2 regions of the Microbispora triticiradicis genome follow, and region 2 is predicted to be linked to the other one. Evidence: riboswitches for the same ligand, from Rfam matches in the RefSeq annotation. Region 2 holds a riboswitch; the other holds the start of a gene.
What was found. A riboswitch is a leader RNA that binds a small molecule or an ion and turns the genes downstream of it on or off. The one in region 2 is predicted to bind thiamine pyrophosphate.
Positions count from the first base shown of each region.

Region 1: another riboswitch for thiamine pyrophosphate. It lies ahead of FED44_RS03035 (purine-cytosine permease family protein); the one in region 2 lies ahead of thiO (glycine oxidase ThiO).

Region 1 is NZ_VANP01000001.1:620,745-634,845, forward strand. Features, by position in the region: partial or broken gene mptB (polyprenol phosphomannose-dependent alpha 1,6 mannosyltransferase MptB) at 129-992, opposite strand; gene FED44_RS02975 (glycosyltransferase family 2 protein) at 1,007-1,744, opposite strand; gene FED44_RS02980 (STAS domain-containing protein) at 1,758-2,108, opposite strand; gene FED44_RS02985 (hypothetical protein) at 2,421-2,831, shown strand; gene FED44_RS02990 (DUF2975 domain-containing protein) at 2,922-3,413, shown strand; gene FED44_RS02995 (helix-turn-helix domain-containing protein) at 3,413-3,637, shown strand; gene FED44_RS35595 (hypothetical protein) at 3,937-4,095, shown strand; gene FED44_RS03000 (sensor histidine kinase) at 4,225-5,346, opposite strand; gene FED44_RS03005 (response regulator transcription factor) at 5,343-6,044, opposite strand; gene FED44_RS35600 (hypothetical protein) at 6,293-6,460, shown strand; gene FED44_RS03010 (DUF6412 domain-containing protein) at 6,462-6,755, shown strand; gene FED44_RS03015 (YidC/Oxa1 family membrane protein insertase) at 6,815-7,477, shown strand; gene FED44_RS03020 (GNAT family N-acetyltransferase) at 7,531-8,022, shown strand; gene FED44_RS03025 (ATP-binding protein) at 8,139-8,591, opposite strand; gene FED44_RS03030 (methylated-DNA--[protein]-cysteine S-methyltransferase) at 8,892-9,455, shown strand; gene FED44_RS03035 (purine-cytosine permease family protein) at 9,486-10,823, opposite strand; TPP riboswitch at 10,814-10,924, opposite strand; gene FED44_RS03040 (hypothetical protein) at 11,603-12,382, opposite strand; gene FED44_RS03045 (hypothetical protein) at 13,216-14,101, shown strand, end outside.
Region 2 is NZ_VANP01000016.1:60,810-74,910, forward strand. Features, by position in the region: gene FED44_RS30220 (dihydroorotase) at 1-652, opposite strand, end outside; gene FED44_RS30225 (aspartate carbamoyltransferase catalytic subunit) at 679-1,614, opposite strand; gene pyrR (bifunctional pyr operon transcriptional regulator/uracil phosphoribosyltransferase PyrR) at 1,611-2,168, opposite strand; gene bldD (transcriptional regulator BldD) at 2,572-3,066, shown strand; gene FED44_RS30240 (arginine deiminase) at 3,184-4,428, shown strand; gene FED44_RS30245 (SAV_6107 family HEPN domain-containing protein) at 4,475-4,912, opposite strand; gene FED44_RS30250 (L,D-transpeptidase family protein) at 5,304-6,188, opposite strand; gene FED44_RS30255 (YbaK/EbsC family protein) at 6,313-6,789, shown strand; gene FED44_RS30260 (GNAT family N-acetyltransferase) at 6,832-7,404, shown strand; gene metF (methylenetetrahydrofolate reductase [NAD(P)H]) at 7,421-8,347, opposite strand; gene FED44_RS30270 (polyprenyl synthetase family protein) at 8,513-9,580, shown strand; gene thiE (thiamine phosphate synthase) at 9,741-10,391, opposite strand; gene FED44_RS30280 (Rv2175c family DNA-binding protein) at 10,420-10,797, opposite strand; gene FED44_RS30285 (NAD(P)/FAD-dependent oxidoreductase) at 10,841-12,019, opposite strand; TPP riboswitch at 12,193-12,302, shown strand; gene thiO (glycine oxidase ThiO) at 12,291-13,427, shown strand; gene thiS (sulfur carrier protein ThiS) at 13,424-13,624, shown strand; gene FED44_RS30300 (thiazole synthase) at 13,621-14,101, shown strand, end outside.

The sequences.
Region 1 (14,101 bases), on a different contig from region 2:
AGCTGGTCGAGCGAGTGGGGCCCGGCGAGCAGGTACGCCACGACGACGGTGAGCGTGGCGAGCCCGGCGACCAGGGCGAGCCGCCGCGGATTGCCGCGCAGCTCCCACGCCGCGCCCAGCGCGACCACGCCCACGGTGGCCTTGACCGCGACGCCCAGGCCGAGCGGCACGCCCCGGCGGGCGACGAGCCCGGCCACGACGAGCGCGACCGCGAGGGTGTCGAGGTGCATCCCGGCCACGAGCTGGTAGACGACCAGCGGGTTCGCCGTCCAGAGCAGGGCCGCGCGGCGCTGCCGTACGGAGTCGCCGGCCGTGACACCCGCGGTGCCACGAGCGGTGGCGCGAGCAGTAGCACGGTGCAACAGCAGGCCGGTGGCGGCGAACGCGGCGGCGTTGACCAGGGCCATCAGGAAGACCGTCAGGCGGACCGAGTCGCCGCCCACGTGGCTCGCCAGAGCCTGTACGGCCGTCGCGACCGGGCCGTACACGCTGGGGGTCCTCGTCCACTCCTCCACGTGGCCGATCACCGGATCGCCGGGCAGGTCGGCGGGCACGGTCAGATAGGGGTCGTACCCGAGGGCCGCCATCCGGCCGTACGCCGCGTAGTTGAGATGGTCGGCCGACCCGGAGGGCGGCAGGAACGCGAGCACCCCGGCGGCGGCGCATCCCGCGAGGACGAGCGTGCGCGCCTTCGGCAGCCGGTCGACGCACGACAGCCCGGCGGCCAGGCCGATCGCCCCGAGCACGACGGCCGCGGCGGCCATGGCGACGACGAGACGTCCGTCGGGGGCGAGGCCCAGGGACCAGGGGGGCTGCCACGACTCGGCCTGCCCGGGTGGCCCGGGCAGCGCGGGCACCATCGCGGACGGCCCGAGGACCCCGATCGCGATCGTGAGGAGGATCGACAGGCCGCCCGCCGCCACGGCCACGGCCGGCCCGGCGACGGTCCGCGCTTCCACCCGAGAATTCCACCACACGGCCGGGCCGGTCACGCCCGTGCGGGCGGCTACCCGCGCGGCGACCTGATCGTGGACAGGGTCTGCCGCACCACGGGCTCGCGGGCGGCGAGGGCCAGGCCGACGTCGCGAAGCTGCCGCGCCCGGTGCACCTGGGAACGCCAGTCGGTGCCGGTGGCCCGGTGCGACATCTCGACCTCGACCTCGACCACCCGGAAGCCCTTCCTGAGGAGGTCGACGGTCATCCCGGTCTCGACGCCGAAGCCGTGCGCGAGCGGGCGGGCCGCCTCGAAGGCGTCCCGGGTGAGGCACCGTTGCCCGTTGAGCGGCTGGGTCGCCTCCCAGCCGGTCAGCCGTTTGATCCCGTCGCGCGCCACCCGTACGACGATGCCGTGGCCGCCGAGCTTGACCCTGGTCGCGAACGTCGCGATGGTCATGTCGGCCTCGCCCGCCCGCACGGGGGCGATCAGCGGGAGGGCCGCCGCCGCCGTCTCACCCAGATCGGCGTCGAGGAACAGCAGGTGACGTGCGTGGTCCGCGTCCAGGAGGCCCGCGGCCTCCGCCCCGCTCTCCATCGCCGCGGCCTTGCCCCTGTTGCGGCTGTGCCGTACGACCCGGGCGCCGGCCGCCCTGGCCACCCGGCCGGTCTCGTCGGACGAGCCGTCGTCGACCACGACCACGAGATCCACGCCGGGCAGCTTCAGGGCGGCGTTCACGGTGGCGCCGATCCGTTCGGCCTCGTCCTTCGCCGGGATCACCACCGCGGTGTCCGGCTCGGGCACTGCCATGTCCCTCATACGCCTAGCCCTGGTGTTCGGCGGTGAGCAGATCGGCGGGCACCGCGTCGTACACGGTGAACACCGAGTCCAGGCCGGTGACCTGGAGAATCTTCCGTACCGCCGGTCTCGGGGCGGCCACCTCCAGCGTGCCGCCGCGCTCCCGCAGCCGCTTGAGCGCGGAGAGCAGCACGTTCATGCCCGTGGAGTCGCAGAACTCCACTCCGGACATGTCGATGACCACCCGGTCCGGCCCGGTGTCCAGCAGGCGGGTGAACTCCGTCTGCAACCGAGGCGCGGTATAGAGGTCGATTTCGCCGAATACGGCCATGACGGCCTGACCGGCGTGGGATTGCGTCGCGACTTTCAGCTCCACGACGCGCACACTAGCGTCGTCCCGGCCCCGGGTCACGTTCCACGGGTTTCGTCGAAGAGTCGTCCGCCCTTTGTCCCCGATTCCGGCCGCATGCAAACGCGGAGTGCGCGAAGCTTGACGCAGAGCGACACCGGCGTCGCCGGATGGAGGGCCCGGAACCTCCGCGTCCTGGTCGTCACTTCGCGGAAGGAGGGCGGGCGCCTGGGAATGCCACGTGGATCTTCACCACTTGGGAGATCCACGGCCAGAACCCGGAACAGTGGGCCCGACAGCATCATGAACAGTGACATCCCCGAAGATTTCCAGCGGCGCGTGTTGCGAGAGCATCTGGAGACGATCCAGGCGCACACCGAGAAGGCCTCGTCGTGGCGCGCCTCCGCCGAGCCGCTGCGCGGCCTGCTGAACCGCGAGGGGTACGTCCGGGTCAGCGCCCGCCTGGTCGGCGAGGACCTCGACTTCCTCGCCGAGGCCCGCGAGGAGCTGCTGTGCTTCTCCGAGCTCGGCATCCGGCTGCTCGACCTGCACCAGCCCAGGGACGCGGGCGGCATCTCCAGCGACCCGGCGAACCCGATCCTGCGATGCAGGAGCTGCATGTGGCGCTGGCCCTGCCCCACGTTCCGCGCGATGGCGGAGGCGTTCACGCCGCGCCGCCGGGAGGCCGCCCCGGGCCTGCCCTCCTGGCGGGGACAGCTCGAACCGCAGAGAGCCCCCGACCTCGGCTAGCGCCCCCGCCGCCCATTCTCCGTTCCGGCCCTTGATTTCACCTATTGATTTTCGATAGATTTCCATCGTGAATCAATGGAGGGGTGGGCCATGGGAAAGCTGACGGTGCTTGCGCTGCGCGCCGTGCTCGTGGTGGTGCTCGCCGGCACCGCGTTCGTACAGGCATTGATGGTGTGGGCATTGGTCAGCGGGAGCGACCCGGAGGACGGGTCGCTCCCGCTGACCCCGCTGCGCGTGATCACGATCCTGGGCATGGTGTCGGTCCAGGTCGCCCTGGTCTGCGTATGGCGGCTGGTGACGATGGTGCGACGCGGAACCGTGTTCTCCCACGCCGCCTTCCGGTACGTGGACGGCGTGATCGGCGCGATCGTGGCGGCCGCCCTCGTGTGGTTCGCGGTCACGGTTGTCAACGCGCCGGGCCAGCGGGACGACCCGGGCGTCACCGTCATCATGGGCGGGGTCGGCGTGGCCATCCTGGGGGTCGCGCTCATCGTGCTCGTGCTGCGGATGCTGCTCGCCCAGGCCGTCGCGCGCGACGTCGAAGCGGCGCAGATGCAGGCCGAGCTGGACGAGGTGATCTGATGCCGATCGCCGTCGACATCGACGTGATGCTGGCCAGGCGGAAGATGTCCGTGGGCGAACTCGCGGACCGCGTCGGGATCACGCCCGCCAACCTGGCGGTACTCAAGAACGGCCGCGCCAAGGCGGTGCGCTTCACGACGCTCGCCGCCCTCTGCGAGGTGCTCCAGTGCCAGCCGGGCGACCTCCTGCGCTGGGAGGCCGACGAGGACGCCGCGGGCGCATGACGCGCCCCGGGCCGGGCGGGACCGTGTGCCGCCGCGGTGCTGAACGCCGCGATCGACGCCACCCGCCTGGATGGTCACGCCGCCGTCGGGTGCACCCGCTCAGGGCGTGAACTTTTCACCGCGGCCGCTGTCATGCGCGCCGGATCCCGGTCGTGGCCGGCGGCGGTCCGCAGGTCACCGCCGTGGTTCCCGCGCGGCGAGACGACCGGGCGGTATCGCCGCGTCCCACCGGTTGACCTGCGCCGTCGCGATGAGAACGTGAGGGTGATCGCGCGCAATCAACCGAGGGAAGGAGCCCGATGTTCCACACGATCCAGTCCTTGGGCGACCGCCTGCTCGCCCGCCTGGTACCGCGGGTCGAGGCGTCGGCCACCGTGCCGTGCTGGTGCATGCAGCAGCGGTGGTGCTGCTACGGCGGGAACTACGGCTACTACTGCGGCGAGGTCGGCACCTGCTGAGACCTGCCGTGGCGGGCCGCGTGCGGACGACACCCGCACGCGGCGCCGCTCCTCCGGCGGCGGGGAGCGGCCGGCCTGGATCGCCCGTCGCGAGCACCGCCCGGGTCACGCGAAGCCGGGCCTGATCCGTCAGGCACGACCCAGCGGCAGCGTGATCGTGAAACGGCAGCCGGGACCCTCGTTGACCACGCCGATCTCCCCGTCGTGGGCCTCGACGATGCCGCGGGCGATCGCGAGGCCGAGCCCGGCGCCGCCGTCGGGCCCGGGCGTGCGCGCCGCCTCGCCGCGGAACGCGACGTCGAAGACCCGGGGGAGATCCTCCTCCGGGATGCCGCCGCAGCCGTCGAGCACCGACAGCCGGGCGGCCGTTCCGTCCGCCGCCGCGCGCACGAGGACCGTCCCCCCGGCGGGCGTGTGCCGGATCGCGTTCACGACCAGGTTGCGTACGGCCCGGCCGAGATGCCCGGCGTCGGCGTAGACGGGGACGTGCGGGTCGGCCTCCCCGGACAGGCGTACCCGTTCGGCGCGGGCCAGCGGCTCGACGGCGGCCAGCGTGTCCGCCACGAGGTCGCCGAGCCCGGTGCGGGCGAGCGACAGCCGCAGCGAACCCGCGTGGATCCGCGACAGCTCGAACAGGTCCTCCACCATCCCGGTGAGCCTGTCGACCTCCACCCTGATCTGGACGTGGTAGCGCTTGACCGTCTCGGGGTCGTCGGCCACCCCGTCCTCCAGCGCCTCGACCATCGCCCGCATCCCGGCGAGGGGCGTACGCAGGTCGTGGCTGACCCAGGCGACGAGTTCGCGCCGCGCGCTCTCCAGCGCCCGCTCCCGCTCGCGGCCCAGCCGGAGCCGCTCGTACGCCTGCTCCAGGGCGGCGCCGATGGTCCGCAGCTCGGCCGGAAGCGGGGTGGGCGGCGGGGTGAAACGGCCCGAAGGCGGCACGTTCTCCACCGCGGTCACCAGGCTCCTGCTGGCGCGCACGACCGTACGCGCGTTCACCAGCGCCACACCGAGTCCGACGAGGCCGCCGATGGCCACGACGGTGAGCACGATGTTCTTCGGCCGTCCTTCGATGATCATGGCGAGCGTGATGGCGACCACCCCGGCGAGCGTCGCGGAAACCGTGACGGCCGCCACCACCGCGAGCATCACGCCGATCGACCGCCGGCGCAGCACCCGCAGCAGCGCCAGGCCCAGGGCCGCGATGACGAGGCCGAGCCCGGCGGCGACCGCGACGATCTGGACGATCACGACAGCGGCTCGTAGCGGTAGCCGACACCCCAGACGGTGACGATCCGCCGCGGGTCGGTCGGGTCCGGCTCGATCTTCTCCCGGAGCCTGCGCACGTGGACCGTCACGGTCGAGGAGTCGCCGAAGGACCAGCCCCACACCTGGTCGAGCAGCGCCGCCCGGCTGAACGCCTGACGCGGGTTGCGCAGCAGGTAGACGAGCAGGTCGAACTCGCGGGCGGTCAGGGTGATCTCCTGCCCGCCGAGGCGCACCTCGTGGGCGCCGACGTCCACCACCAGGTCGCCGTCCCGCAGGACGCCGGTTCCCGTCGGCACCAGGGCGCCCCGGGCCCGCCGCAGCACGGACTGGACGCGCAGGGCGAGTTCGCGCGGGCTGAACGGCTTGGTCACGTAGTCGTCCGCGCCGGTCTCCAGGCCGACCACCCGGTCCATCTCCTCGCCCAGGGCGGTCAGCATGATCACGGGAACCGGCCAGCGCTCCCGCAGCTTCCGGCAGACCTGGAGACCGTCGAGCTTGGGCAGCATGAGGTCGAGCACGAGCAGGTCGGGCGGGTCGGCCAGGGCCCGCCGCAACGCCTCGGCGCCGTCGCCCACGCACTCGACCTCGTGACCGTCCCGCTCCAGGTAGCGGGCGACCACCTCGGCGACGGTCGGGTCGTCGTCGACCACCAGGACACGAGCGGCGGGGTTCGCGGACATCGGACTCCTCGGGGAGGGCACGCCTCAACGGTAAAGCCGCGGGACGACCGCGCCGAGCCCCGTCACCGCCCCGTAAGAACAACCCGCGGGACCAGCGCCACCACGGGGTCCGGGATCTTCCAGCGCACGCGAGTCGGTGGAAAACTGCACCGATCACGATGATTCACGTGAAACCTCGGCGGCAGCGGGTAGTAGGACTCGTTTGGATCAAGCTCGCGCTTGTCGGACCTACCGCGTAGCGTGTGCCTATGGCCCGTACCGTACTGACCATTCTGGGGATCCTGCTGGCCCTGTGGCTGGTGTTCGCATTCATCATCCCCGCACTGTTCGCGACGCTGAAGTTCCTGCTGATCATCGGGATCGTCGCCGCCGTCGCCGTGCTCGCGGTCACCGTCGTGGGGAAGCTGTCCCGCTGACGTGAACGCTCTCCAGGCCGCCGTCACGTCACTCGTCCGGCTGCTCGCCGAACTGGTCATCGGGTTGGCCGGCGGCTCCGCCGTGCCCTCCGTGGTGGCCTTCGCCGGTGTGGCCGGGGTGGCCGTGCTGGTGTTCGCCTGGATGCTCTCCCGGCTGACCGGGGTCCCCGCCGTCGTGCGGGGCCCGGGCAGACGTTCGTACGACGGTGAGACGGCGATGGTCAGGCTGCGCGATCCCGGCGCGCCCGGCCGCCCCCGTCCCCGCGCACCATCAGGAAGCCTCGCGCTCGCCTGACCACCGATCCGGTCGCGAGCGCCTTCGTCATGCCCTGAATTCAGACGAAAGGCTTCCCCATGTTCGACTTCGTGCTCGACCCCGCCTACCGGCTCATCGACGCGCTCAGCCACGCCACCGGCGCCGGGCTCGCGATCGTCCTCGTCACCCTCGCCGTACGGCTGGCGCTCCTGCCGCTGAGCATCCGCGTCGCCCGCGCTCAGCGCGTCCGGCTCCGGCTCGCTCCCCAGGTGGAGAAGCTCCGCAAGCGGTGGCAGAAGGACCCGGAGCGGCTCATGCGGGAGGTGAACGCGCTGTACGCGGCGGAGGGCACCAGCCAGTTCGCCGGATTCCTCCCGGGCTTCGCGCAGATGCCGTTCTTCATGGTCACCTACCGGCTGTTCACCACCGTGACGATCGCGGGGCATCCGAACCTGCTGCTCGCGCAGGGCGTGCTGGGAGTGCCGCTGGGGGAGCACCTGGGGGCGGCGGTCGCCGGCGCGGGCCTGTTCAGCCCGCCCGTGGTGATCTTCGCCGTGCTGCTGGCGCTACTCACCGTCGTGGCCGTGTTCGCCGCCCGCCGGGTGGAGCCCACGGCTCCGATGCGGCGCCTGCAGGTCCTGCTCCCGTTCTGGACCGTGCTCGCGGCGGCCTTCCTGCCCCTCGCGGCGGGCGTCTACCTGCTCGTGAGCACCGCCTGGGCGACCGCCGAGCGCGCGGTGCTCTACCCCCGGGCCGCCTAGGCCGCCGGGGCCGGCGCCCGGGCGATCACGCGTGAGATGGAATCCTGCTCCCTGTGACCGATGCGTACTCGATCAGCACCTGGGCGGAGGGGGACGGCCGGGAGGGGCCGCACGCACTCCTCGCGGCCTATCACCTGCGCACCGAGGAGGAGAAGGGCGTCCCGGTGCCCGGCGTGGCCGAGCTGCCCGAGCGATACCGGGCGGAGGTCGAGGACCCCGGAGCGGCCTTCGCGCGGGACGTCGTGCTGGTCGCGCGCCGCGGCGGGACCGCGATCGGCTGCGTGGTGCTGACGGAGCCGGTCGGCGGGCGAGCGGAGATCAAGCGGCTCTGGGTGGACCCCGACGAACGCGGGAGGGGCGTGGCCGGGGCGCTCGTCCGGGCCGCGCTGACCCGGGCGCGGGCGGCCGGCCTGCGCTCCGTACGGCTGTCGGTCTGGAGGTGGCGGGCGACGGCGATCGCGCTCTACGAGCGGCTCGGCTTCGCGGTCACCCCGTCGTGGGACGCACGCGAGGACCTGCTCTGCCTGGAGCACCCTCTCCGCTGACCCGTGACCATCGGCTTCCGGCGGCCTGCGCGGCCACGGCTCGGCGCGAGAACACGGCGGGGAGGCTCGGCGCGAAAGCACGGCGCGGAGCCATCTCGGCGACTGGCGGAGGGCGCTCAGCCAACCTCGCGCAGAATGCGGGTTTCGGACGGACCCTGATGTCCGTTACGGTCCGGGGTCGCGACCAGGACGACGGCCCACACGGTGGTGATCTCCGCCTCGTGCCGGACCCCCCAGCGCTCGGCGAGATACTCCACGATGCCCAGCCCTCGGCCACCCAGTGACGACAGCGTCGGACGGCCCGCCCGTGGCTCGGTGTAGGCGCCGCCGTCGCTCACGGCCACCTCGACCTGCCTGTCCGAGCAGTACCAGGCCACCTTGAGCTGTCCGGACGGGAGAGGGTGGGCGTGCCGCAGGGCGTTGCTGAGCAGTTCACTCAAGATGAGCACCACGTCGTCGACGGCGGTCGCGAGCAGCCCCGCCCCCTGTAGTTCGGCGCTGAGGCGCTGACGTGCGACGGCGACGCTCGACGGTGCGTACGGCAGCATCACGACGCTCGACGCACTCACCTCCCCGATTCCCCCGACTCCCCTTGCACAACGTTTCCCCTTGCACAGCCCAGTACGACCGAAATGCCCCGTCGTATCAGCCGGGAAACCGTGCCCCGGATCACAGCTTGTGCACATTGGACAATAGATCAGTCGCCAAATCGCGACGCCACGCTCCGGACCGTCCCGCCGGAGTGAAGATCCTCCGCATCGCCCGCCCTGGTCAGCCCGGTGAACGCGGCCGGCCCGGCGGCGTTCTCCAGCGCCTCACGAACGCTCCGATACGCTGCCTCCACGCGATGAACAGAAAGTTGGGCGCCCATGTCCACCGAGGACCTCGAAGCCCTGCTCCGCGTGACCACGCCGGGCTACGTCGGCCTGGCCCCGCCCGAGGTGGCGTTCGGCACCACGGACACGCCGGTCGGCCGCCTGGTCCTCGCGGTGACCGCGCGCGGCGTGCTCGCCTGCACCTACGAGGACGAGCACGCCGTCTTCGCCCGGGTGACCCGCGCCGTCGGCTCGTTCATCGGGCCCGACCCGCGCCGCCTCGATCCCCTGCGCCGTGAGCTCGACGCGTACTTCACCGGCAGGCTGCGCACCTTCTCGCTCTCCGTGGACCCGCGCCTGGTCACCGGCTTCTCCCGCACCGTCATCCAGCTGATGCAGGGCGTGCCGTACGGGAGCGTGACCACCTACCAGGAGATGGCCGAGCGGATCGGGCGGCCCCAGGCGCCGCGCGCGGTGGCCGGCGCCCTGTCCGGCAACCCGCTCTGCCTGCTCATGCCCTGCCATCGCGCCGTGGAGGGCCCGGGCTCGCTCGGCGGGTACGCGGGCGGCAAGGCGGCCAAGGAGCACCTGCTCCGCCTGGAGGGCGCGCTGCCCTGATCAGCCGTACGGGCTCAGGCGCCCGGGCGATCAGGCCCGGCGCCGGGCGAGCCGGCCGGGCACGGACAGCGCCGCCGTCGCCAGCGCGGCGACCAGGAACGCGGCGAGCGCGGCGTTCATCCACGGCTGGTGGACGAACCCCACGGCGTCGCGGACGTCGGCCCAGAGGCCGTCCCACCAGGCCACGGTCGGGGTGACCGCCACGATCCAGTACGCCGCGAACCCGAGGATCCACGGCACGACCATCGACCAGCGCGAAGGGGCGTCCTCGGCCGTGTTCCACCGGGCGGCCCCGCCGAGCAGGAAGTAGTCGACCACGAGGACCGCGAACATCGGCACGAAGACCGCCCCGATCACGGTGAGGAACGCGCCGTAGGAGTTCACGTCGGCGAGCAGCGCGATCAGCGTGGTGAGCACGCCGATCACGACCGAGATCACCCGGCGGTCCCAGCGCGGCGCGAGGTTCTGGATCGACACGGTCGTCGAGTAGACGTTCGCGAACGACTGGTCGGCCTCACGCAGCACCAGGACGCCGAAGAACAGGAGCCCGAGCGGGGCGGCCACGAACGGGTCCCACACCTTGTCGGGGTCGTTGCCCACCAGCGCCAGCGCGGCGATGCCGAGGGCCAGGCAGGCGACCTGCGCGATCGTGTAACCGGCCACCACCCCGGTGAACGCCGCGCCGCTCGACCGCGAGTGCCGCGCGTAGTCGGCGGCCATCGGCACCCACGACACCGACAGCGCGATCACGTAGTCGACGGCCGGGGCGAAGGCGTCCCAGGAGCCGCCGCCCACGGAGGGTCCCCGGGTGAAGAGGGCGACCGACAGCCAGATCATCGCGACCACGACGCCCGCGGTGACGTAGCGGCGCAGCAGGCGCAGCGCGCCGAGCGGCCGGATCGTCAGCGCGATCGTCAGCGCCCCGGCCGCGACCGCCCACACCGCGTACGGCACCGCGGTCCCCGACATCGCCTGCGCGCCCTGCGCGATGACCCACAGCTCGAACGCCCCCCAGCCGAGCATCTGCACGATGTTCAGCACGGTCGGGACGTACGACAGGCGGGCCCCGAACAGGCCGCGCAGCAGCACCATGGCGGGCCGGCCGGTCCGGGCGCCGGGGATCGCCGCGAGGCCGACCATCGCCGTGCCCACGAGGCTGCCGACCACGGCGGCCAGCACCGCGGCGGTGAACGTCAGGGGCCTGCCGCCCAGGGGATCGAGCAGGAACAGCGCCCCCGAGAAGCCGAGGAGGCTGACGCCCAGGTTGGCCCAGAACGCCCCCTGGTCGAGCAGGCCGAGGGTCTTCGGGACCTCCTCGTCCAGGGTGAGCGGAACCTCCGCATGCGCGTCGTCGACGACGGCGGTCATCACACGCTCCCTACGCCGGCATTATCCGGACAGGTTCAGGCGGTCGGCAGCGGCTTAGCTGCCCTCTCAGCCCGGTGCCCCGAGCTCCCGCGACTTCCTATGCAGTTGGCGCCCTCATCCTGCCTCATCAGAGGCTCTCTGACCACAGTGAGACACATCACGTCCGTCTCACTACTACTGTCCGTCGTCGTCCGCCGGAGTACAGCTACGTGCGCAGAGGTAGCTGTACTTTTCAGCTGTACGAAACCGTCCGCGACCTGCTGCTAGACCCGCGCATGGAGGGGCCGGCGGGTCCTCAGGGCTGGACGCACTTTCCGTACGTTTTCAAGGCGGTCCGAAGCCGGGCCGCACGCGCCGCCGCGCGACAGTACAAGTCAGTCACAGGACGGCGGGCTGAGGTGGAGTGCCCGCCAAGTGCCGGCCGCGCGTAGTGGTGCCTCCCGCGGGGGCTCTCCGACTCCGAGATGGTCTCGAACGCACATGCGGGATGTGGTTGCCTGATGTGGGAGGCATCCCGCCCGCCATCGACCCCAGGCAAGCCCAGCAGACCACTGCCACCGCAAGCCCGGTTGTGCCCGTTGGCATCCAATGGCCGTGGAAGGTGCCCAGTCGAAGGGACACGTCAAGCCGGGCTTGCACCTCCGTCGCAGGCCCGCTGCCGCTCCGCGGTGGGATCGACGGCATCCGTGACGGATAGAGCGCGAGGCGATTCTCGTTCACTGGTATTGGCCTACTTTGAAACCACCAAGTCCACTTTCTACTCCACTTTCAATGGGCTTTCACAAGCCCAACCGACGCGCTCTGTCATCTTTTTTGAACAGGGATTGCACCGTGACTTCCATGTCCCTAGCAAACTGTGGAAACTGATCCTCTGTGACGATATCCACAATAGCCCGAGATTTTCCACTAGCTGGATGCCCGGTGAGTATTCGGCCATGGGTAATTTCGGCTACCTCCACATCCGCTTGCTCATTAAGGCTAGCCTGGAACAATCGGCCCGAGAAAACTATAACAGGAAAGGAAATCGCATAAACTAGAAAATGCTTCATCTCCGACATGATGCGAGCCGTGTGTGCGGCCGCTTTGACTGCATTCATCAACGCCCCATAAGAATTATCCTTCTTCTGGCTCAATGCTGTTGTCATCCCATATGCGTGCACACCATCCCCCGCAAACAGCGGAAGCTGCGATATCTCGTCTATGTGATTTTCGGCCAGCTCTTTTAGCCACTGCGCCCCGGCGGAAGTTGCCAAGCGATCTTGTATCAGCGCTCTCTTACTAAGCTTCTTGTGTGATAAAAATAGAACCCAAGGCGACTCGGTGGATGATTTGCATTCAATTGCACACGAGATGCCGATGCGGGTTTTCCTGTCAATTTTATAACCCCAGCCTGCATGTATGTCAATTTCGCATGCCTTACCAGTGTCGGGATCGGTATAATATTGTGAAGGCGAAACCAGGGATGTTGTGGTTTTCGATAAAGTGCGCGCCGTCCTCATTTCGAGGGGATAACCTTCGGCTGCCAGCCAGCTCTTGACGTTTGCTGCTAGATCTCCCATGACTGCCTACCCTCAACGGTCTCATTGCTCGTAGTCATCTTATGGATGCTGGCGCTCGTTGCCTGCCTGAGCCGGAGCCATGCTCTGTTCCGTCTCTGTTCCGCCGGCGCGTGGCCTACCGTGTCAGATGGTGGCGAGCAAGGCCGTAGCGTCGTCGTACTGCTTTCTGTGGGGGAACCGTACGCCAGCCGCGTCGGCAGTCAAGGCACACAACCAGGACTCGCCTTGGGGCTGGGCGCACTTTTCGTACGTTTCAAGCCGCCTTCGGCGGGGTGCCGCGGGGAGCACGGAGGAGCCCGGCCAAGAGCGCGATAAGGGGAGAGTGCAGAAGAGCGCACCGAGGCCGGAACCACGATGGCCCGCACCGGAGACCAGGCGAGCACGAGCATCAGCCGGGCTACGGGCCGCGCCCCGCCGTCGGCGGTGCGCGGCTCTTCGGCCGGTCCCGCCTCGGCGGGCACGCACCCTGCCCGGCAAGCGGCGCCACGTCGGCGAGCTGGCGGCAGACGGAAGCACTGACGAAGATCTCTCGAAAGTCACAGGGGAAGACCTTGGGGCGCTGCCCCAAACCCCGGGGTCTCCGACTTCGAGAGCAGGGCCGCGCACGGTTCGCGTCGTAGGTGGCTGGGCTGGAAGTCCTGATCGCTCGCCTGCCATGGACCCAGGCAAGCCCAGCAGACGAGAGATCAGAACCAGCGGACAAGGCTGGAGGCTTGGGGGGTTCTGACTCGCAGCATGGATAAGCCCATCCAAAGTGTGCCGTTTGTTAGACACGCGCCGCAGCCACGGGCATCATGTTGTAGGTGGAGTGGTGGAAACTAGGACTTGAATATGTGAAAGTCATCTTCGCGTGGCCTCTTATTATTCTTGCATTAGTCCTCTCATTGAGGAAGTCTTTGATTGCACTGTTACAGCGAGACCTGGAAGCTGAAGCAGGTGGCGTTAAGGTCCGCGTAGGGCGCGCCGAAGAGGCTGCGGGAGAAGCATTGGAGGAAGCTACAACACAGTTCTCATCATCAGAGATCCAGCCGGAATTTCACCCTGAAAATTCCCCTAGCGATCAATCACCGCGGACAGGTAGGGCTTCCGAGGGTAACCAGAGTGGACTTGTAGGACGGATAGCCGAGTTGGAAAAGCTGTTGACGGCGGAAGAAACGCGACGCGCGTCTTTGGAAAGAGTTCTCTCGGAAGGAGCACAGATTGGGTGGGAATGGGCCCGAGCAGGACAGAAGGAACCTCCCGAGATCTCAGTGAACTGGAGTGCCGAGGGAGCTCCACGGGTATCTGCCGTGCCGCAGAAAAAAGGGTTGCAAACCATGGCCGATGTGCATCGGTCGGCCCGCATTTACGAACGCCTCTTATGGGCGAATCTTGAGTTATCCCACCCCCGACTCTCGGCGATATCTGCGCAAACAGATGTGTCCGGAGTCGAGGGAGATGTGCGCATAGTTGGCCCTGGATTCGACCTACATATTGGCGTCATCATCAAATACACAGCGCATGGTGGGCCAATGCCAATAAAGCTGCTGGAGGAACTCGTAGACACTTCGACTCTCATGCACGCCCCAGTTCTACTGGTCACGAACTATAACATTCTGAAGGCTGCAGACGAATTTATGCGAGACTTCAATTCGAGCGGTACCGTACGCGCTTATATGGTGCATTGGAAAAACGACTCGGACAATGATAACCTGCGAACGATCATCAACAGGATCGTCA
Region 2 (14,101 bases):
GCAGGCAGTCGCGGGCGATGATCGCCTCCTCGGCGACGGCCGGCCAGCCGGTCAGGCCGAGCCTGGCCGACACCTCCCCCTCGTTGAGCTGGGCGCCCTCGGTCAGCCGGGGCTCCTGGGCGTGCTGGGCGACCACGCCGTCGAACGCCTTGACGTACTCCAGCGCCCGGCGCATCAGCACCGCGTCCGAGACGCACTTCCCGTCGTCGGAGAAGACCCGGACGCGGGCCGCGGAGTCGGCCATCGCGCCGAGTTCGGCGAGCTGGCGGCCCTCCAGGCCGGAGGTCACCGCGCCGACGGGCTGGACGTCGCAGTGGCCGGACTCCTGGCCGAGCCGCCAGACCTGCTCGACCACCCCGGCGGTGTCGGCCACCGGGGAGGTGTTGGCCATCGCGTGGACGGCGGTGTATCCGCCGCGCGCCGCGGCCTGGGTGCCGGTCTCGACGGTCTCGGCGTCCTCCCGGCCCGGCTCGCGCAGATGGGTGTGCAGGTCGACGAGGCCGGGCAGGGCGACCAGCCCGGCGGCGTCGATCGTCTGGCCTGCCTCGGCGCCCGCGAGGTCGCCGATCTCGGCCACGACGCCGTCGCGCAGCAGGATGTCGCGCGGGGCGCCGCCCAGGATGCGGGCGCCCCTGATGAGGATGGTGGTCACAGCTCCCTCGTGAAGGTCGTACGCGTTCATTCGGCGCCTCCGATGGCGGGCTCGGAACCGCCGAGCAGCAGGTAGAGGACGGCCATCCGGACGGTGACGCCGTTGCCGACCTGCTCGACGATCGTCGAGCGCGGCGAGTCGGCGACCTCCGCGGAGATCTCCATGCCGCGGTTCATCGGCCCGGGGTGCATGACGATCGCGTCGTCGTGCAGGCGGGCGAAGCGGTCGCGGTCGAGGCCGTAGCGGCGGCTGTACTCCCGCGCCGAGGGGAAGTAGGCCGCGTTCATGCGTTCGAGCTGGACCCGCAGCATCATCACGACGTCCGACTTCGGCAGCACGGCGTCGAGGTCGTACGAGACCTGGCAGGGCCAGCTCTCCACCGCCACCGGCAGCAGGGTGGGCGGCGCGACGAGCGTGACGTCCGCGCCGAGCGTGTGCAGCAGCAGCACGTTCGACCGGGCGACCCGGCTGTGCAGCACGTCGCCGACGATCGAGATCTTCAGTCCGTCGAGCCGGCCGAGCCTGCGGCGGATGCTGAACGCGTCGAGCAGCGCCTGCGTCGGGTGCTCGTGGGTGCCGTCGCCGGCGTTCACCACGCTGCCGCGCACCCAGTTGGCCAGGCGGTGCGGCGCGCCCGAGGCGCTGTGCCGGATCACCACGGCGTCGGCGCCCATGGCCTCCAGGGTGAGCGCGGTGTCCTTCAGCGACTCGCCCTTGGACACGCTCGACCCCTTGGCCGAGAAATTGATCACATCGGCCGACAGGCGCTTGGCCGCGGCCTCGAAGGAGATGCGGGTCCGGGTGGAGTCCTCGAAGAAGAGGTTCACCACCGTCCGGCCGCGCAGCGTCGGCAGTTTCTTGATCGACCGCTGCGAGACCCGGGCGAGCTCCTCCGCCGTGTCGAGGATGAGGAGGGCGTCGTCGCGGGTGAGGTCGCCGGTCGAGAGCAGGTGCGGCTTCATCGGTCGTCCCCCTTGATGAGCACGACCGCGTCGCGCCCGTCCGTCTCCTCCAGGAAGACCTTGACCTTCTCGCTTTTGGAGGTCGGCAGGTTCTTGCCGACGTAGTCGGCGCGGATCGGCAGCTCCCGGTGGCCGCGGTCCACCAGCGTGGCGAGCTGGACCGCCCGGGGCCTGCCCACGTCGTTCAGCGCGTCGAGCGCGGCGCGCACCGTACGCCCGGAGAAGAGCACGTCGTCCACGAGGACGACGGTCCTGCCGTCCACGCCGTCCGGGGGAAGCTCGGTGCGGCCGAGCGGGCGCGCCGGACGCAGGCGTAGGTCGTCGCGGTACATCGTGATGTCGATCGCGCCGACGGGGACCTTGATCCCCTCGAACTGCGCGATCCGGCCGGCGATCCGCTGGGCCAGGGTGGCACCGCGGGTGGGGATGCCGAGCAGGACGACGCTCTCGGCGCCTCTCGTCCGTTCCAGGATCTCGTGCGCGATCCGCGTGAGCGCCCGGTGGATGTCGGGCCCCTCCAGGACGGCACGGGCCTGATTTTGGACATCGGACATGAAAAAGTCACCACCTTTCCCGCCTCACGGGACGGGTCTTAAAAGGGTGTCAGGTCTGCTTAGAGTATCAGGGCCCTCCGCCATCCCCCCTCCCGCCAGGGGTGATACGCCGGGGAGGCGGCGTCCGCCCCGGATCCCCGGAGGATCGGAAGCCGCATCACATCGGGTGTCGGGGATTTCGGTGAGAGCACTGTTTGGCGCTCTTTTTTCCAATCAGCTTGACCTTTGGGAGTGTCGGCTTTACCGTCACTGTCCGTAACCACAACACGCGACCTTCCTGGGTAAAACCCGACGCAGCGGTCACCGAAGGTGCCGGGGCCGGTGCCAGCCCCGGTGTTCGGAACGCTTGGGACAAGGACGCACAATCAAGTGAGAAGAGACATAGAAAGCCGGGGGCCACACGATGCCGTCTGACTACGCCAAGTCGCTGGGCGCGCGCCTGCGCGCCATCCGGACCCAGCAGGGGCTGTCCCTGCACGGTGTCGAGGAGAAGTCCCGTGGCCGGTGGAAGGCCGTCGTCGTGGGCTCCTACGAGCGGGGCGACCGCGCGGTGACCGTGCAGAAGCTCGCCGAGCTCGCGGACTTCTACGGGGTGCCGGTCTCCGAGTTGCTGCCGGGCGGGGCCGCTCCCAGTCCGCTCGCCCCGGCTCCCAAGCTGGTCATCGACCTGGAGCGGCTGTCGCAGCTGCCGAAGGACAAGGCCGGTCCGCTGGCCCGCTACGCGGCCACGATCCAGAGCCAGCGTGGTGACTACAACGGCAAGGTGCTGTCCATCCGGCAGGAGGACCTGCGCTCGCTGGCGGTCATCTACGACAAGTCACCCGTCGAGCTGACCGAGGAGTTCATCAACTGGGGCGTGCTCGACGCCGAGGCCCGCCGCGCCGTCGAGTCCTTCTGACCACTCCTCCCGGCCGTTCCCTCCGACCACCGGGCCGCCGCGGCGGCCCCCCATCGGCCTCCGCACGCCGGGGAGCCGCGTCACGAGTGATTCCTGTCATAGGGGGATAGGCAGGACATGACTTTTTTCGTGGGCTCGGAGGTGGGCAGGCTCCGCCAGGTCCTGGTCGACATCCCCGAACTGGCGCTCAAGCGGCTCACCCCCGGCAACAAGGACGGCCTGCTCTTCGACGACGTGCTCTGGGTGCACCGCGCGCTGGAGGAGCACCGGGAGTGGTGCGAGGTGCTCACGGCGCGCGGCGTCACGGTGCACCACCTCGGCGACCTCCTGCGGGAGGCGATCGAGGTGCCCGACGCGCGCAAGCACATCCTGGACGGCAGCGTCGACGAGCACTGGTTCGGCCCGCTGACCGCCGACGCGATCCGCAACACGCTGGACGCCCTCGACGGAGCCGCGCTCGCGCCGTACCTGACCGGCGGGATCACCAAGCGCGAGATCATGGAACTGGGCTGCGACCCGGGGTCCGTCGTCTTCCACGCGCTCGGCATGGACGACTTCGTCCTCCCGCCGCTGCCCAACCACCTGTTCGCCCGCGACACCTCCTGCTGGGTGTACGGCGGGGTGTCCATCAACGCGATGCGCAAGAAGGCGCGCAGGCGCGAGACCCTCAACTTCGAGGCGGTCTACCGGTGGCACCCGATGTTCGCCCCGGGCTACGGCGACCCGTCCGGCGGGGGGTTCGACGTCTGGTACGACGGCACCCGCATGGCCCCCGCCACCATCGAGGGCGGTGACGTGCTGGTGCTCGGCGACGGCGTCGTGCTCGTCGGGATGAGCGAGCGCACCCAGCCGCAGGCGGTCGAGATGCTGGCGACCAAGCTCTTCCGGGCGGGCGCGGCGACCCGCATCGTGGCGCTCGACCTCCCCAAGACCCGCGCGTTCATGCACCTCGACACCGTGATGACCAACGTCGACGTGGGGGTGTTCACCAAGTACGCCGGGCTCGGCATGCTGCCGTCGTACACGGTGGAGCCGGGCGACACCGACAAGGAACTGAAGGTCACCGACCATCCGCCCGAGGACATGCACCGAGCGATCGCGCGGGCCCTCGGCCTGGACGACATCAAGGTCCTCACGCCGACGCAGGACGTGCACGCGGCCGAGCGCGAGCAGTGGGACGACGGCTGCAACGTGCTGGCCCTGGAGCCGGGAGTCGTCGTCGCCTACGAGCGCAACACCACGACCAACAACCACCTGCGCAGGCACGGCATCGAGGTCATCCCGATCCGGGGCAGCGAGCTCGGCCGCGGGCGCGGCGGGCCCCGCTGCATGAGCTGCCCTCTGGAGCGCGATCCCGTCTGAGGCCGCACCCGGCCGCCGGCGGACCCTGGGCGCCCTTGCAGCGCCGTCAGCCGGCCATGGGGAGGGTGGGGCGGCCGGGCAGGCCGAGGATCGACTCGACCTCGCCGACGAACCTGTCCGCTTCCGCTATGATCTCGTCTGCGTCGTTCTGAGTGACGGCCCGGACCATTCCGGCCTCGACCGCCGCTCGCTTGGTCGCGCTCATCGCGAAGTAGGCCGCCCAGTCCGCGAGCTTCGGCTCGACCTCGGGGAGCAGTTCCCAGGCGCTGCGCAGCCGCCGCCTGCGTCCGTCCATCGGACGGGGACGCGCGGCGAGGATCCCGGCGGCCGCGCGCAGCGCCGCGAGATGGGCCGACACGTAGCGGTCCGCGGGCGTGGGCCCGACGGTTGCGTCGGCGAGGCACGCCCTGGCGTCCGCGAGACGCGCCAGGACCGCCTGCGGAAGCCGGGGCCCGGTCCGCTGATCGCCGTTCTCTTCAGTCATGCCCGCCTCCTTGAGTCGTGGCATCCGGCGAAGGCCGCCGGTGACTTCACAGTCGCAGACAGCACCGACAATTTCGATCGGCCGCGTAATCCCGGGCACCACCGGGATCACGCGGCTTTCTCACGCTCCCGTGGGCGGCCGGACGAGGAGCTTCCCCTCTCCCCGTCCGGCCCACGCCGCGGGCCGTGCCGCATCCGTCTCCGCCGACGACGTAGGCACGGATCCGACGGTGTGGGCGCAGGCCGCGAGTCCCGCGCCCACACCATCGAACATAGATTCGACCATTCCCCCTGTCAAGGATGTCAACGAACAAGGGTTCGAGGACTGGCAGGGACCCGTACGACGAAGGGCCCCGCGCGAACACGTCGCGCGGGGCCCTCGGGTCCGCGGGTTATCGCCGGAAAGCACCTCTGACGTGCACGGGAACTCCCTTGCCGAGCATGCCCGGAAGGATCCCGGCGACGTTCATCGGCAGCCGTACACAGCCGTGCGACGCCGGATAGAGCGGCACCGACAGCGCGCCGTGGAGGGCGATCCCGCCGTTGAAGAAGATCGGGTTGTAGAGCTGCCCCAGGTAGGACCGGTGCCAGCCCCTGGCCCGCCATGTGGTCTTGTAGTCGCCGGTCGGCGTGCGGGCGCTGCCGGAGAAGACCTGCCTCTTGCCGTTCCACACGGCGTACTCGGTGTAGGGAACGCCGCTGCCGCTGGAGATGTGACTGATCAGCACCGGGACGCCGGAACGATACAGAACCATCACCTGTTTGGTCAGGTCCACCTCGACCCGGGTGGCCTTTCCGCGGGGCACGAGGACCCGGGGCGCGCGGGGGTTCTCCAGCGCCCTCCAGGTGCGGGCGGCGACCGTGCTGGTCGGCTTGATCCCCTGCACCTTCTGGAACGCCCAGACCGCCGTCAGCGTGGCCCCGCCGTACCGGCCGTCGGCGCTGCCGGGCACGTAGCCGAGCTCCTTGAGCCGGGCCTGCAGCGCCTTCACGGCGGCGCCCTTCGCCCCGAGCCTGAGCGTCTTGCCCGGCGCCTCGAACGGCGGGTATCCGGCCCGTCCCGGCAGGGCTCCCCGCGCTCCGGCCACCCGCGCCGCGACCGTCCGCGCGCCGGACACCGGCGCCGCGCCGGCGAGGCCGGTCGTCGCGTACGTCACGGCTCCCGCCGGAACGGCGGCGCCGGCCCGCGCCGGGCCGGCGACCCCGGCCGTCGCGAACGCCACGGCCCCCATCGCGACGAGCATGGCCGCGGCCGGTCGCCGTCGACCTCTCATCATGACCAACCCCTCATAAGCCTGATTCCTAACAAAGGACTCACCTTACGGTCCGATTGCGAGCCGTGTGATCACAAGTGGCGATAATCGGCCGCGTCTGTCCTGGCAATCCGTTTAGAGTGGCCGGGTGCCGGAAAAGTTGCATCCGAACGTCGCCCGAGTCGAGCAGGCCCTGCGGGAGCGGCAGGTGACCGGTGAGGTCGTCGTGCTCGACGACGCCGCGCCGACGGCCGCCACGGCGGCGGCCCAGCTCGGCTGCGAGATCGGCGCGATCGCCAACAGCCTGATCTTCGACGCGGACGGCGCGCCGCTGCTGGTGCTGACCAGCGGCGCCCATCGCGTGAACACCGACCTGATCGCGCGGCTCGTCGGAGCGGCGAAGGTGCGCAGGGCGACGCCGGAGTTCGTCCGGGAGCACACCGGGCAGCCCATCGGCGGCGTGGCCCCGGTCGGGCACCCGGCGCCCGTGCGGACGCTCGTGGACACCTGGCTGGGCAAGCACGAGGTCGTGTGGGCCGCCGCCGGGCATCCGCACTCGGTCTTCCCCACCTCCTTCGACGAGCTCGTACGGATCACCGGGGGCACCCCCGCCGAGGTCGAATGACGTCCGCGGCCGGCCTGGCGGCGCTTTGCTAGTGTGCGACGCGTGATCCGACTGCGCCGGGTGGGGCCCGACACGTTCAGGGCGGTGCTGGACACCGTGCTGGAGATCTACACGGACGCCATGCGGCCGCCGTCGGACCAGCTCGCGGGCCGCATGGCGATCATGCGCAACCACGCCGGTTATCCCGACTTCGCCTGCGTCCTCGCCGAGGACCCACAGGGCCCCGGCATCGCCGGCTTCGCGTACGGCTTCCACGGCGGCCCCGGCCAGTGGTGGCACGACGTCGTCCGCGGCGGCCTGCAGGACCGGGCGGGGCCGGTGGTGGCCGACGAGTGGTTCGGCGACGCCCTGGAGATCGCCGAGATCCACGTACGCCCCGAGTACCAGGGCAAGGGCGTCGGGCGGCGCATGATCCACGCGCTGTGCGAGGGCCGCCCGGAGCGAACCGCCGTGCTGTCCACGCACGACGCCCCCACGGTGGCCCGCCATCTCTACCGCGACGTGGGCTTCGCCGACCTGATGACCCGGTTCGTCTTCCCGGGCGGCTACGAGGAGTACGTCATCGCGGGGGTGCGGCTGCCGTTGCCCGGCCCCGCGCCGCTCCCGAAGGACTGATACGCGGGCGGGCGGGTCAGCCGGCGACGGCGGGCACGCCGTGCAGCGCCTGGAACACCTCGCGGGTCGCGCTCGACCGGTTGAAGGTGATGAAGTGGATGCCGGGGGCGCCCTCGTCGAGGAGCGTCCGGCACATCTCGGCGGCGTGCTCGATGCCCAGGCGGCGGACCGCCACCGGATCGTCGGCGACGGCCGCGAACCGCTCGGCCACCTCCGGCGGGAACGGCGCGCCGGACAGCTGCTCGGACCGGGCGATCGTGCTCATCTGCGTCACGGGCATGACGCCCGGGATGATCGGCGTGTCGCACCCCTGGGCCGCCACGCGGTCGCGCAGCCGCAGGTAGTCCTCCGCGCGGAAGAACATCTGGGTGATCGCGTAGTCGGCGCCGGCCCGGCACTTCTGCACGAAGTATCTCGTGTCCGACTCGACCGTGGCCGACCTCGGGTGCTTGTACGGGAAGGCCGCCACGCCCACGCAGAAGTCGCCCGCCTGGCGGATCAGCCGCACCAGGTCCTCGGCGTACAGGACGCCCTCGGGGTGCCTGACCCATTCGTCCATCGGGTCGCCGCCGCGCGGGTCGCCGCGTACGGCGAGGATGTTGCGCACCCCGGCGTCGGCGAACCGGCCGACGAGGTGGCGCAGCTCACGGATCGAGTGGTCGACGGCGGTGAAGTGGGCGACGGGCGTCAGCGTCGTCTCGTGGGCCAGCCGCTCGACGATGTCCACGGTGCGGTCGCGGGTCGAGCCGCCGGCGCCGTAGGTGACGGAGACGAACGTCGGCCGCAGCGCCTCCAGTTCGCGGATCGCGCGCCACAGCTGGCGCTCCCCCTCGTCGGTCTTCGGCGGGAAGAACTCGAACGAGAACGAGCGCTCGCCCGCGGCCAGCAGTTCACGGACCGTCGGGACGCGATCGGGAAGCCGCGAGGGCAGACCGAGAGCCATACGGGAAAGATTACAGCGCGGGCCGGTCCCCGGCCTCGCGGTCTTGCCATGTGGACCGGCCGCATGTACTGGTCATCCGGACGTTTTGCCCTAACAGCGCGAGCTGACCAATTTAGAGGGGATCTGCGCTGTGATGTCGGGATCTGGCCCGGTTACTCTCTGAGCATGACCACTTCCGCCGCCTCGCTCGACCACATCCGTACGGAGGTGGACCGCGTTCTCCGGGAGTTCCTCGACCGGCAACGCCCACACTTCGAGGATCCGCAACTCGCCGTCCTGCTGTCCGCCGCGGAGGACTTCCTCGCCGGGGGCAAGCGGCTGCGTCCCGCCTTCTGCCACTGGGGGTGGCGCGCCGCCGGGGGCGGCGACGAGCCGGGACTGCACTTCGCCGCCGCGTCACTGGAGCTGCTCCAGGCCAGCGCGCTGATCCACGACGACGTCATGGACGCGAGCGACGTACGCCGCGGCATGCCCTCGGCGCACCGGCGCTTCGAACGCCTGCACGCGGACGCGGGCTGGCACGGGTCGGCGCGGCAGTTCGGCGAGGGCTCGGCCGTGCTGCTGGGCAACCTGCTGCTGGTGTGGTCCGGCGAGATGTGGCGCGGCAGCGGCCTGGACCCCCGGGCGATCGCCGCCGCCCAGCCCCTGCACGACTACATGCTCACCGAGCTGATGTGCGGGCAGTACCTCGACCTGCTGGAGCAGGCGCAGGGCGAGAGCACCTTCGACAGCGCGCTGCGGGTGGCCCTTTACAAGAGCGGTAAATATTCCGTCGAGCAGCCGCTGCGGCTCGGGCTGGTCCTCGCCGCCCAGGCCCGGCACTCCTGGATCGACCGCCTGTGCGTGCAGTACGGCCAGCGGGTGGGCATCGCCTTCCAGCTCCGCGACGACATCCTCGGCGTGTTCGGCGACCCGGCAGAGACCGGCAAGCCCGCTGGGGACGACCTGCGCGAGGGCAAGCGGACCGTGCTCATCGCGCGGGCGCTCGCCGGGGCCACCCCCGCCCAGCAGGACGTCGTACGGACCCTGCTGGGCGACCCCGGGCTCGACGCCGACGGGGTCGCGCGGCTGCGCACGGTGATCGAGGAGACCGGTGCGCTGACGGACTGCGAAGACATGATCAAGCGTTATCTGGACGAGGCGCTGCACGCCCTCGAACAGGCGCCGATCGAGGAGGACGCCCGCGCCGCGCTGGCCGCCCTGGCCGTCGCCGCCACCTCCCGCCGCACCTGACGACGCCCCTGCCCGGGATCGCCGGCACCCGAGTCGCCGTGCCGGGCGATTCCAGATCGGCGCGGGCAAGGCGACCGTGGCCGGGACCGCGACGATCGGCCGCGTGCCCGGGCCCGGCTCCGGGCCCGGGCCGCCGTGGCCGTTCAGGCGGCGGGCCGGCTCACAGCGGGACGGCCGACAGGCGCGCCTTGAGAGCCGAGGCGGCGGCGCCGGGGTCCTCGGCCTCGGTGACGGCCCTGACGACCACCACACGGCGCACGCCGTGCGCCATCACCTCGTCGAGGTTCTCCGGGCCGATGCCGCCGATGCCGAACCACGGCCGGTCGGAGCCCAGGCCCGCCGCGTGCTCCAGCAACGCGGGGCCGGGCGCCGGGCGGCCCGGCTTGGTCGGCGTGGGCCACACCGGCCCGCAGCAGAAGTAGTCCACGCCCGGTTCCGTCGCGGCGGCCGACGCCTCGGCCGCCGAGTGGGTCGACCTGCCGACGAGCACGCCGGGACCCAGGATCTCCCGGGCCACGGAGACCGGGAGGTCGTCCTGGCCGAGGTGCAGGATGTCCGGCCGGGCGGCGTACGCGACGTCCGCCCGGTCGTTCACCGCCAGCAGCGCGCCGTGCCGGTCGCAGGCCGCGCGGAACACCTCCAGCAGGTCCAGCTCCTCGCGGGCCTCCAGGCCCTTCTCCCGCAACTGGACGATGTCCACGCCGCCGGCCAGGACCGCGTCGAGGAAGTCCTCCAGGTCGCCGCGGTCCCTCCTGCCGTCGGTGCAGAGGTAGAGCCTGGCCTGCGCGAGCCGTCGCCGGGTGTCGTTCACCCGACCAACAATGCCATGCGGCGGACGGTCAGAAGCCCAGCGCCTGGGCCCTGCGCTTGACCTCGGTGTGCCGGCCCTTGACGATCGCGTCGATCGGCGCACCCGGCAACGAGTCGTCCGGGGTGAACAGCCAGCGGATCGACTCCACCTCGTCGTACCCGGCGTCGGCCAGGACGGTCAGCGTGCCGGGCAGGCCCTTGAGCACCTCGCCGTGGGCGACGAACACCGACGGGATCTGCGGCTGGCCGCCTCCGCTCCGCCGGGCGCCGACGAGCTTCTTGTCCTTCAGGAGTTGCTTGGTGCGGCCGATGCTGAGCCCCAGCTTCTCGGCCGCCTGCGAGAGGGGGAGCCACTCCCCTACGAGCTGGTCGGTCTCCCGGTCGATCTGCGCAACAGTAAGCGTCACGGAACCACCATTACCACATGCGAGCCGCCGGGAAACACCTCGATTACGTCATAATGCAGTCGCGGAGCGGCACGGCCGGATCGGCCACCCGCCGGGGGTCGAGCCTCCGGCCGCCCTCCACCAGGCGGCGGCCCTGCACCACGTCGCGCGGCAGGTCCACGGTGAACACCGCGGCGAGCCGGTCCTCGGGGGTCAGCCAGCACACCGCCCACTTCCCGTCCGCGCGCGGGTCGCCGCGCAGCAGCACCCGGTCGTCCGGGGTCGGGTGGCCGGCGAACTGCAGCATGTGGTCGAACTGCTCCGACCAGAAGTACGGCACGGGGTCGTAGACCGCCTCCTCGCCCAGCAGCGTGGCGGCGGCCGTGTCGGGGGCCTGGAGCGCGGTGTCCCAGTGCTCGACCCGCAGCCGCGTGCCGAACCTGCGCGACCACCAGTTGGCGCAGTCGCCCACCGCGACCACGTTCGGCAGCGACGTGCGCAGGTGCTCGTCGACGACCACACCGTCGTCGAGCCGTACGGCCGAGCCCTTGAGCCATTCGACGGAGGGGCGCACCCCGACGCCGGTGACCACCACGTCGGCGGGCACCCGCGCGCCGGACATGAGCGTGAGCCCGTCGGCGTCCACCGTGCCGACCATCGCGCCGAGGCGCAGCTCGACACCGGCCCGGGCGTACCAGCCGATCGTGTGGCAGCCGACCGCGGGACCGACCGCGGCGGCGAGCGGGCTCTCCCCCGCCTCCACCACCGTCACCGCGCACCCCGCCCGGGCCGCCGCGGTCGCGACCTCGGCGCCGATCCAGCCGGCGCCGATGACGGCCACGCGGGCGCCGGGCACCAGCAGCTCGCGCAGCGCGAGCGCGTCGTCGATCGTGCGCAGCACGTGCTGGTGGCCCTCTCCCCGCAGCCGGATCGGGGCCGCGCCGGTGGCGATGACCAGGCCGTCGTACTCCAGCTCGCCCTCGGTCGTCTCCAGCACGCCGTTCCGCAGGCCCTTGGCGGCCGTGCCGAGGCACAGCCGCACGTCCATGGCGTCGAGGTCGGAGTCGACCACGGTGGAGTCGGCGTCGCCGAGCAGCACCGCCTTCGACAGCGGCGGGCGGTCATAGGGGCGATGGTGTTCCTCGCCGATGAGCGTGATGCGCCCGGTGAACCCCCGGGACCTCAGCGCCTCGATGCTTCGCACGCCGGCCAGGCCGGCACCCACCACCACGACGTGATCCACGCCTTGACCATAGATTGTCAACGGGGGAACTGGCCAACCGGCTCCCCATAACGAGTTGGGCAAGGAGCGCGCACATCTCCGGCAGCCCCGGTTGTGAGCCACGTCACGCCCGCCCGGGTGAGCGCCGAACCGGGCGATCCGCCGGTATCGGCCACGTACTACGCTGTTGGGCGTAAGACGCGCGGGAGCCCGGCGGACCGGGCTGAGAGGAGAGCGTACGGCTCTCGACCGCCCACCACCTGATCCGGGTAATGCCGGCGAAGGGAGCGCGGTGTCCTCCACACGGCCCTCCGGAATCGAGCCCGGCCACGACGTCGTGATCGTGGGAGGCGGCGTGGCGGGCCTCGCCGTCGCCTGGCGCACGGCGCGGCGCGGACTGTCGGTGGCGGTGGTGGACCCCGTGCCGGGAGGCGGCGCCACCCACGCCGCCGCCGGGATGCTCGCGCCGGTCAGCGAGGTGACCTACACGGAGGAGCCGCTGCTGCGGCTCGGGCTGGCGTCGCTGGCCGCCTGGCCGGCGTTCCGGGCGGAGCTGGAGGACGAGTCCGGCGCCGAGCTCGACTACCGCACCGAGGGCACGCTGGAGGTCGCCCGCGGCGCGGACGACATGGCCTTCCTCGACGACCTCGCGGCCTTCGAGCGCACGCTCGGCCTGCGGGTGGAACGCCTGACCGGACGCGAGTGCCGCTCCTTCGAGCCGATGCTGTCCCCCTCGGTGCGCGGCGGGCTGCTGGCCCGCGACGACGCCTGGGTCAACCCCCGCAGGGTCGTGCGCGCGCTGCTGACCGCGTTCGAGAAGGCGGGCGGCACGCTGGTGGCCGAGCGCGCCGCCGGGATCGTCCTTCCCGGCCGGGGCTCCCCGTCGGTGCGGCTGGAGTCCGGCGGGACCGTCCCGGCCGGCCGGGTCGTGGTGGCCGCCGGCTCGTGGTCGGCCTCCCTGCTCCCCGGCCTGCCCGTGCGGCCGGTCAAGGGGCAGATCCTCCGGCTCCGGGGCCCCCGGGGGTTCCTCACCCGGTGCGTACGGGGGCTGGTGCACGGTTCTCCCGCCTACCTCGTCCCCCGGGGCGACGGGGAGATCACACTGGGCGCCACCTCCGAGGAGCTGGGATACGACGCGCGGGTCACCGCCGGCGGGGTGTACGAGCTGCTGCGCGACGCCCGCGAACTGGTGCCCGGCCTCACCGAGCTCGAACTGGCCGAGACGGCCGTCGGGTTCCGCCCGGGGACCCCGGACAACCTTCCGCTCATCGGCCCCGCCGGCCACCCCGGCGTCCTCGCGGCGACCGGGCACGGCCGGAACGGCGTGCTGCTGGCCCCGATCACCGCCGAGGCCGTCGCCGCCCTCCTCACCGGCGGCGCGGTGCCGGAGGCCGCCCTGTCCTGCGACCCAGGGAGATTCCGCGAATGAAGGTCACGATCAACGGAGACCCGGCCGAGCTGCCGGAGGGGGCGACGGTGGGCGACGCCGTACGGATCCTCACGGCGCTCACGTCCGGCGTCGCGGTGGCGGTCAACGGCGAGGTGGTGAGCCGCAGCGCCTGGGAATCCACCCGGGTGGAGGACGGCGACGGCGTCGAGGTGCTCACGGCGGTGCAGGGAGGATGACAGGCATGACGGAACAGGACGCGTCCGGCGACGTCTTCGTGCTCGGCGGGGAGAAGTTCGCCTCGCGCCTGATCATGGGGACCGGCGGCGCGCCGTCGCTTGAGGTGCTCGACCAGGCGCTGGAGGCGTCCGGCACCGAGCTGACGACCGTCGCGATGCGCAGGCTGGACCCGGCCGCCCGCGGCTCGGTGCTCGACCTGCTGCGGGCGAGGAACATCAAGGTGCTGCCGAACACGGCCGGCTGCTTCACGGCCGGCGAGGCCGTGCTGACCGCCCGGCTGGCCCGCGAGGCGCTGGAGACGAACTGGGTCAAGCTGGAGGTCATCGCCGACGAGCGGACCCTGCTGCCCGATCCGATCGAGACCTTCGACGCGGCGGAACGGCTGGTCGCCGACGGCTTCGTCGTGCTGCCGTACATCGGCGACGACCCCGCGCTGGCTCGGCGGCTGGAGGACGCCGGGTGCGCGGCGGTGATGC